DNA from 2 places in the Paraburkholderia pallida genome. Region 2 is predicted to be linked to the other one. Evidence: riboswitches for the same ligand, from Rfam matches in the RefSeq annotation. Region 2 holds a riboswitch; the other holds the start of a gene.
What was found. Region 2 has a riboswitch for thiamine pyrophosphate ahead of E1956_RS04615 (FAD-dependent oxidoreductase). Riboswitches for the same ligand answer to the same signal wherever they lie in the genome.
Positions count from the first base shown of each region.

Region 1: linked by a shared signal. The riboswitch ahead of thiC (phosphomethylpyrimidine synthase ThiC) and the one ahead of E1956_RS04615 (FAD-dependent oxidoreductase) in region 2 are both predicted to bind thiamine pyrophosphate.

Region 1 is NZ_CP038148.1:2,761,788-2,766,200, reverse strand. It holds gene thiC (phosphomethylpyrimidine synthase ThiC) at 1-1,770, opposite strand, end outside; TPP riboswitch at 1,872-2,011, opposite strand; gene E1956_RS12540 (GreA/GreB family elongation factor) at 2,095-2,502, opposite strand; gene E1956_RS12535 (EamA family transporter) at 3,085-4,080, shown strand; gene E1956_RS12530 (entericidin A/B family lipoprotein) at 4,185-4,322, opposite strand.
Region 2 is NZ_CP038148.1:1,019,656-1,024,068, forward strand. It holds gene E1956_RS04605 (SDR family NAD(P)-dependent oxidoreductase) at 1-74, opposite strand, end outside; gene E1956_RS04610 (ABC transporter ATP-binding protein/permease) at 71-1,828, opposite strand; TPP riboswitch at 2,117-2,230, shown strand; gene E1956_RS04615 (FAD-dependent oxidoreductase) at 2,402-3,619, shown strand; gene thiS (sulfur carrier protein ThiS) at 3,751-3,948, shown strand; gene E1956_RS04625 (thiazole synthase) at 4,043-4,413, shown strand, end outside.

The sequences.
Region 1 (4,413 bases), 1.7 Mb from region 2:
GCAGAAGTGCGCGACCTTCGCGGAGTCCTTCGGCAGCGTTTCGTCGTGGAACTCGCGTGCCTTGTCCGGATCGAGGCCGATGTTGAACTGGTCTTCCCAGCGGAACTCGAAGCGCGCCTTCGAGAGCGCGTTGTCGCGCACCTGCGCGCCCGGATGGCCCTTCGCGAGATCGGCCGCGTGGGCCGCGAGCTTGTACGTGATGATGCCTTCCTTCACGTCGTCCTTGTTCGGCAGGCCCAGGTGTTCCTTCGGCGTGACGTAGCAGAGCATCGCCGTGCCGAACCAGCCGATCATCGCGGCGCCAATGCCCGAGGTGATGTGGTCATAGCCCGGTGCAATATCCGTGGTGAGCGGCCCGAGCGTGTAGAAGGGCGCTTCGTCGCACCATTCCAGTTGCAGGTCCATGTTCTCCTTGATGAGCTGCATCGGCACGTGGCCCGGACCTTCGATCATGACCTGCACGTCGTGCTTCCACGCGATCTGCGTGAGCTCGCCCAGCGTCTTCAGTTCGCCGAGCTGCGCTTCGTCGTTGGCGTCGTAGATCGAGCCCGGACGCAGGCCGTCGCCGAGCGAGAAGCTCACGTCATAGGCCTTCATGATTTCGCAGATCTCTTCGAAATGCTCGTAAATGAAGGACTCCTTGTGATGCGCGAGGCACCACTTGGCCATGATCGAGCCGCCGCGCGAGACGATGCCCGTCATGCGGTTGGCCGTGAGCGGCACGTATTGCAGGCGCACGCCGGCGTGAATCGTGAAGTAGTCCACACCCTGCTCGGCCTGCTCGATGAGCGTGTCGCGGAACATTTCCCACGTGAGGTCCTCGGCCTTGCCGTTGACCTTTTCGAGCGCCTGATAGATGGGCACCGTGCCGATCGGCACCGGCGAGTTGCGGATGATCCACTCGCGCGTTTCGTGAATGTGCTTGCCGGTCGACAGATCCATGACCGTGTCGCCGCCCCAGCGGATCGCCCACGTCATCTTGTCGACTTCTTCGCCGATCGAGGAGGTGACCGCCGAATTGCCGATGTTCGCGTTGATCTTCACGAGGAAATTGCGGCCGATGATCATCGGCTCGCTTTCCGGGTGATTGATGTTCGCGGGGATGATCGCGCGGCCGCGCGCGATTTCCTCGCGCACGAATTCAGGCGTGATCTCCTTGAGTGCGTCGGCGCCGAAAGCGGCAGCGCCGAACGCCTGGCCCGGGTGCTGGCGGCCCATCATCGCGGCGAGCTTCGCGCCGTTCGGGCCACTGTTCTTGAGGCTTTCGAGGTATTCGGCGCGGCGCTGGTTCTCGCGGATCGCGATGTATTCCATCTCGGGCGTGATGATGCCCTGGCGCGCGTAGTGCATCTGCGTGACGTTCTTGCCGGCCTTCGCGCGGCGCGGCGTGCGATGCAGGCCCGGGAAACGCAGCTCGGCCGTGGCCGGGTCGGCGGCGCGCTCGCGGCCGTAGTCGGAGGAGAGGCCGGGCAGCGCTTCGGTGTCGTCGCGCTTCTCGATCCAGCCTTGACGCAGCGCCGGCAGGCCCGCGCGAATGTCGATCTTCGCTTCAGGGTCGGTGTACGGACCCGAGGTGTCGTAGACGTAGATCGGCGGATTCTTCTCGCCGCCGAAGCCCGTGGGCGTATCCGATTGCGTGATCTCGCGCATCGGCACGCGGATGTCGGGCTGCGAACCGGTCACGTAGATCTTGCGGGAATTGGGCAGCGGCGCGATTGCGGCTTCGTCGACGTGCGCCGTGGCGGAAATGAACTTCGGATTCGCGTTCATGCGTCTCTCTCTCCATGCAAAGCAAAGTGGGAACAGCGGCTTAGCAGGAGACGAGACGGAACGTGGACGGACTTCGCTGTGATGGGGTGAGACGTGATGCGTGGCGAAGTCCGGACGCTTCCCTGCGCTGGCATTATCCAGATCAGGTTCAAAGGGTATTTCTCACCCACGTAATACGCGGCTTGAACATTCGTCTGAACGATTCGAAGCGGCGCATAACGCAGGACCCCCGCGTAAGCAGGCCAAACGATACACCGTGCTGCGACGATCTGGCAAGTGCTCCGGCGTGCGAAATGTGCCAGACGAGGTGGAGTCGCGCGACGCTTACAGCGTGAAATCGTCCGCGGCTTCGGGCTGAAACAGAATGCGGTCGATCTTGAAGGTCTCCACGGCGCCGCTCGGCGGCGTGAAGCGCACGGACTCGCCGCGCTTCGCGCCCAGCAACGCGAGGCCCGCGGGCGAAAAAACGTTCAGGCGGCCGGCGGCGAGGTTGGCGCTCACGGGATAGACCACGGTGAACGTGACGTTCTCGCCCGTGCGGGCGTTCACGAGCGTGACCTGCGAGTTCATGGTGACGACGTTGGACGCGACGTTGTGCGAGTCGACGATCTCTGCGCGTTCGAGCAGTTCGTCGAGCATGAGCTGGCGCGCGGGCGCGGCGCCTGGCTCGGCGGCGCATTTTTCGAGGCGGGCGAGATCGAGCTCGGTCAGATAGCGGATTTTCTTCGACATGGTGGTTCTCCTTACGATCCGGGATTGAAAAAGGTGGGGATCGGCCCGGAGCCCGACCGAACGGCTCCGGGAAGCGGAGGGTGGTTCAGTGTGGACGCCGGGCGGCGGCGAGCGGGGCTGGGGAGCCGGGGAGGGGGCGTCGGGCGGCAGCGCGCGCGTCCGGATACGCTCCCGCGCACGCCAGCGCGCCGCGCTGGGCGCGCGGCGGCAGGGAAGCGGCGAGGTGCACGGCAAGGTGCGTGAGCGGCGGATGCATGAAGACGGCAGAAATTGAAAGATTTTTGAAAGCAGCTAACATGCTAACACGGTCTCGTAAATGGTGGGCAACGGGTCAGCCATGCGCTTCGTTGCGCGCAAGCAGCGCGCCCGCGCATAAAGCACGCTCGCTGCGTCCGCAACCAGATGCCTTGTTGCATAATGCGTGGCGCCCCGTTCGGGCGTTTCGTGTCCTTCGTGCCCCTAAATCTGGGCACACCTCGCACTTTCTTTTTTCGTCGCTTCCATCATGCCGTTGCGCTTCATTCGTCCCGTCTCACGTCCGGCGGGATGTCCGCGGTTCGCCCTCAGTCTCTCCGCGGTGCAATGACGATGCCTCCCCGTTTGCCTTCCCGCTGGAGCGCCAGCCCCCTTGTACAAGGGCTGCTGCAGACGCTGATCCAGGCCGGCGCCCAATGCTGGCGCCTCGCGCGCAGTGTGCGGCTGCCGCAGTCGCGCGGCGGCCGTGTCGCGCTGTCGCTCGCGGTCGTCTACTTCGTGTGGGGCTCGACCTATCTCGGCGTGCACGTCGCGCTCGGCTCGTTTCCCCCGCTGTTGCTCTCGGGCCTGCGCAATCTGCTCGCGGGCATCGGGCTCTTCGTGTTCGCGATGCGCCGGCGTCCCGTCATGCCGACGCTCGCGCAGGTGCGTAACGCGGGCGTAGTGGGCACGATGCTGGTGGGCCTGTCGAGCGGCATGCTGGCCTACGGCATGCGCACGGTGGGTACGGGCACGGCGGCGGTGATGGTCGCGACCGTGCCGCTGTTCGCCACGCTCATCGCCGCCGCGGCTGGAAGGCGCGTCGCAAAGGGCGAATGGGCGGCGGTGGCGCTCGGGCTCGTCGGCATCGCGATTCTCAGCCACGGCGGGGGCGCGACCGGGACCGCGGGCGGCAGCCTCGCGATTCTCGGCGGCGCGCTCTTCTGGGCGATCGGCGCGCATCTCGCGGGGCGGCTCGAACTGCCCGCCGATCTCTTCATCGCGACAGCGCTGCAGATCGGCCTCGGCGGCGCGATCTCGACGCTGGTCGCCTGGATCACGGGCGAGCGCATGGGCACGCTGCATTTCCTGCCGTTTGTCGCGTTCGTCTATTTGATGCTGATCGGCACGATGGCCGCGTATGTCGCCTATGGCTATCTGATTCGCCACACGAGCCCGATCGTGGCGAGCAGCTGCATGTACGTGAACCCGGTGGTCGCGGTCATCCTGGGCGCGCTCACGCTCGGCGAGCCGATCACGCTCGGCACGATCGTTGCGACGGTGTTGATTCTCGGCAGCGTCGGGCTCTCGTTCGTGTTCGACGATCGGCGGCGCGCGTCCTGATCTCGCCGGATCATTCGGAGCGCGAAGCATTCGAAGTCGATGCCGGTGCGCTAATGAACAGCCGCGGCGCCAGCACGAGCGCCGGCGCCGCGCCTGCCGCGCCGTTACTTCGCCTGCTCGGCGCTGTTCGTGATGGCGTGGCCACCCGAGGACAGGTCTTCACCCGCGCCCGCGACGGTATTGCAGGCGGACAGCGCCGCAACCGACGCGGTGACGAGAAGCAAGGCAATCAGGCGTTTCATGAGGGGTTTCTCCGCTAAATGAGTGAACCCTTCTCCAGCACACCGCGTGCCCGGTACGTCGTACTGCTTGCACGAACACTCGATTCCAGAC
Region 2 (4,413 bases):
GCCGCACCAATACCCGAGCCCGCGCCCGTGATCAGGACCACACGCTCGCTATGGGCGCCGCGCCCTGCGCTCATGCCGCGACCCGCTCTTCAGGCATGCGCTCGATTTCGAGTGTCTCGTGATGGTAGGCCGCGAGCGACTCGCGGTGCGCCACGCTCACGATCGCCGCCTTCGGCAGGCGCTCCATGAAGACCTTGTACAGACGGCTTTCGTTGTCGGGGTCGAGCGCGCTGGTCGCTTCGTCGAGGAACAGGTAATCGGGCTTGTGCAGCAGCACGCGTGCGCCCGCAAGCCGCTGCTGCTCGCCCGGCGAGAGCACGCGCGTCCAGTGCGCCGACTCGTGCAGGCGCCCCACATAGTCTTCCAGGCGACAGGCGCGCAGCGCCTCGCGGCAGTCTTCGTCGCTATAGTCGCCGGCGGGCGAAGGGTAGGTGAGCGCGGCCTTGAGCGTGCCGATCGGCAGATAGCTCTGCTGCGGGATGAACATCATGCGCGCGTCCACGGGGGCGTCGATCGAGCCCTCGCCGAACGGCCAGAGGCCCGCGAGCGCGCGGATCAGCGTGCTCTTGCCCGCGCCCGACGGGCCGCGCACGAGCCAGCGCGAGCCGGGCTTGATGGCGATGTTGCGCACTTCGGAGAGCGGCGTGCCGTTGGGCAGCGCGAGCTTCAGATGCTCGGTGGTGAGCTCGCCCGCGTCGACGAAATGCAGGTTGATGCCGCCGTGCTCGGTCGCGGGCGAGATGCTTTCTTTCAGGCGCGGCGAGTGCACCACGCGCACGAATTCGCGCAGACGGTTGACCGTGGCGCGCCATTCGACGAGGGTGGAGTAACTGTTGATGAACCACGAGAACGAGTCGCTCACGGTGCCGAACGCCTGCGAGATCTGCATCAGCACGCCGAAGGAGAAGGCGCCCGCGAAGTAGCGCGGCGCGGCGACGACGATCGGAAAAATGATGGCGATCTGGCCGTAGAAGCTCAACACGAAGGTGAGGCGCTTCGTGTACTTCATCACGCGCCACCAGTTGTCCTTTATGTGCGCGAACAGGCCTTGCGCGTTGTTGCGCTCGGTTTCCATGCCGTCGTAGAGGGCGATCGGCTCGGCGTTCTCGCGCAGGCGGATGAGGCCGAAGCGGAAGTCCGCCTCCACTTTCTGTTGCTGGTAGTTGATCGACACGAGCGGGTGGCCGACCTTCTGGATCACGAGCGAGCCGAAAACGGCGTAGAGCGCGGCGGCCCAGACCATGTAGCCCGGAATCGTGATGGGCGTGCTGCCGAGCGCGAAGGTGAGCGCGCCCGCGAGCGACCAGAGGATCGTGATGAACGAGACCAGCGTGACGACCGTCGAGAGCAGGTCGAGCGTGAGCGAGAGCGTGGTGGTGGCGAACGATTGCAGGTCGTCGCTGATCCGCTGGTCGGGGTTGTCGGCGAGACGGTCGCGCTCGATGCGGTAGAACGCGCCCTGGCCGAGCCAGTCGTTCAGGAAGCGCGTGGTGAGCCACTGGCGCCAGCGAAAGCCGAGCATCTGGCGCAGATACCGTCCGTACACCGCGAGGATGATGAATCCGAACGCGAGCACGGTGAAGATCACCAGCAGATGCGGAAACTGTTTGACGTCCTTGTTTTGCAGGGCGTTGTAGAAGTCCGCGTTCCAGCTGTTGAGCCGCACGTTGATCCACACGACGGCGAGGTTCATCGCGATGATCGCGGCGAGCAGACCCCAGGCGAACCAGCGTTCCTCGGACACCCAGTAGGGCTTGATCAGACTCCAGGCCGTGATCTTGTGATGCTCGTTCTGATCCGGCGTGGCGCGGGGAGTGAGGTTGGTCATGTGCGTCCTGATGTTGTGCCGGCCCGCGGCCGGAATAGACGATACCCGCCGTACGCGGCGCCCTGGCGCTGCGATTGTGTCCCGAACCGCTTAAGCGAGTCTTAATGGCGCGCGTGGCTTCCGGTCGCCTTGCGCGCGGTCTCGCGACGGCTGCGTGTGGGGTTCGACATTGTCTCACCGCTCGCGCGAACTGGGCGTTTCGCACCGGTTTGGGCATTGTGCCAGAGCACAAACGCCTGCCACCCGGCCGCGTTTGCGGCGCGCGCGCCTTTTGTGGTCTAATGACCGCTGACGAAACAGGGGTGCTTCACCGGTATGCCTGACATGCCGCAGTGAGGCTGAGAGAGACCCTTCGCACCCGATCCGGGTAATACCGGCGCGGGAAGTTTCCGGAAAGTCTTGCTCGCGCCATTGATCAGTCGATTCGACTGAATTCGTTCAGGCGTCCAGATTCCCGCCGGGCAGCACGTGCTGCGCATATCGTTTTTGCGCTTCGCGTTGTTTGCACGGCCGGCCTTGCCAGCCGGTTTCGTCCTTGGGTACGCATGCTAGTTGCCGTACGAAAGGGATACGATGACCGCCTCTTCTGCACCTTGTTCTGATCATTCCCCGGTTTCGACCGGCGGCCAGACGCCCGCGCGCGCCTCGTCAGCAGTGCCTGATTTCGCAGTGCTTGGCGGTGGCCTATGCGGACGCCTCGTTGCGTGGCGCCTCGCGGGCGCGGGGCATCGCGTGGCGCTCTACGAGCGCGGCGGGCCCGAAGGCGGGGAGTCGGCCGCCTGGATCGCGGCAGCCATGCTCGCGCCGCTCGCCGAAGCCGCCGTCGCCGAGCTATTGATCACCGAGCTGGGCGTCGCCTCGCTCGACACCTGGCCGCGCATTCTCGCCGAGCTGCCCGAACCCGTGTTTTTCCAGCGCAACGGCACGCTCGTGGTCTGGCATCACGCCGACCGCACCGAGGCGCCCCTGTTCGAGCGCCGCGTGCGCGCGAACGCGCCGCGCGAGCTTGCCGATGCGAATTTCACGACCCTGCAGGGCGCGCAGCTGGACGCCGCCGAGCCGGCGCTCGCCGGGCGCTTCGCGCGCGGCTGGCTGCTGGGCGGCGAAGGGCAGCTCGACAACCGTCAGGCGCTGGCGGCGCTGGCCGCGGGCCTCGCGCAGCGCGGCGTGGAAACGCACTGGCACACGAGCGTGGACGAAGCGAGCCTGCCGCGCGCACGCGTGACGATCGACTGCCGGGGGCTTGGTGCCAAGCCTGCGCTGCCGGCGCTGCGCGGCATTCGCGGAGAAGTGGCGCGCGTGCACGCGCCGGGCATCGGCCTCACACGGCCCGTGCGCCTGCTGCACCCGCGCTATCCGCTCTATATCGCGCCGAAACAGGACGATCTCTATGTGATCGGCGCGACCGAGATCGAGGGCGAGGACTGCTCGCCCGTGAGCGTGCGCTCGGCGCTCGAATTGCTGAGCGCGGCGTTCGCCGTGCATCCGGCGTTCGGCGAGGCACGGATTCTCGAGCTCAATTCGCAGTGCCGACCGACGCTGCCCGACCATCGTCCCGCGCTCATCTGGGACGGCGGCCGGGGTGACGGTGACACCTTGCGCGTGAACGGGCTCTATCGCCACGGCTTCATGATCGCGCCCGCCGTGGCCGACGAAGCGGTGCGCGTCGCCCAGGCGCTGCTGGCTGGCCGGCTTAACGATGCCGACGCCTTCGAGTCGCTGCGTGGCGAATCGCGCTGGGCGTCGATGCTGCACGCTCGCGACACGCAGGGCGCGCATGAGCCCGCTTGACATGCCTTGAAGAGGCTCGAGTGCATTCGAGGGCCGGTCGTTACTGTTGGCCCGCGAGCGCGACACCGCAAACAGAAGATGAGGCGCATCCATTGCGCCTTGCCGGAAACAACGTAGTCAGACGAATTGCCATGGATATTCAGATCAACCAGAAGCCGCTCACGCTGCCCGAAGGCGCGACCGTTGCCGATGCGCTTGCCGCATTCGGTGCGCGTCCGCCGTTTGCCGTCGCCGTGAACGGCGATTTCGTGACGCGCACCCAGCACGGTGCGCGCACGCTTTCGGCGGGTGACCGCCTCGACGTCGTCAGCCCGGTGGCCGGCGGCTGATCGCGCGCGATCAGCACGCTTTTATCGCTGCTCCAGTTGCGGCTTTAGCTACCGCGCGCCGCCCGTCCGACGCCACCCGCCCAGGATTCACGCCATGACTACCATCCAGACCGCCGACGCTCTCACGCTCTACGGCGAAACTTTCTCGAGCCGCGTGCTGCTCGGCACGTCGCGCTATCCGTCGCTGCAAGCGCTCTCCGATTCGATGGAGGCCGCGCGCCCCGGCATGATCACCGTCGCGCTGCGCCGCCAGATGAACGACGGCACCGCCGTTGCCGGCTTCTTCGACTTGCTCAAGCGCCACGGCGTGCCCTTCCTGCCGAACACGGCGGGCTGCCTCACCGTGAACGAGGCGGTGACGACCGCGCATATGGCGCGCGAAGTCTTCGAGACCGACTGGATCAAGCTCGAGCTGATCGGCGACGACTACACGCTGCAGCCGGACCCGGTGGGCCTGATCGAAGC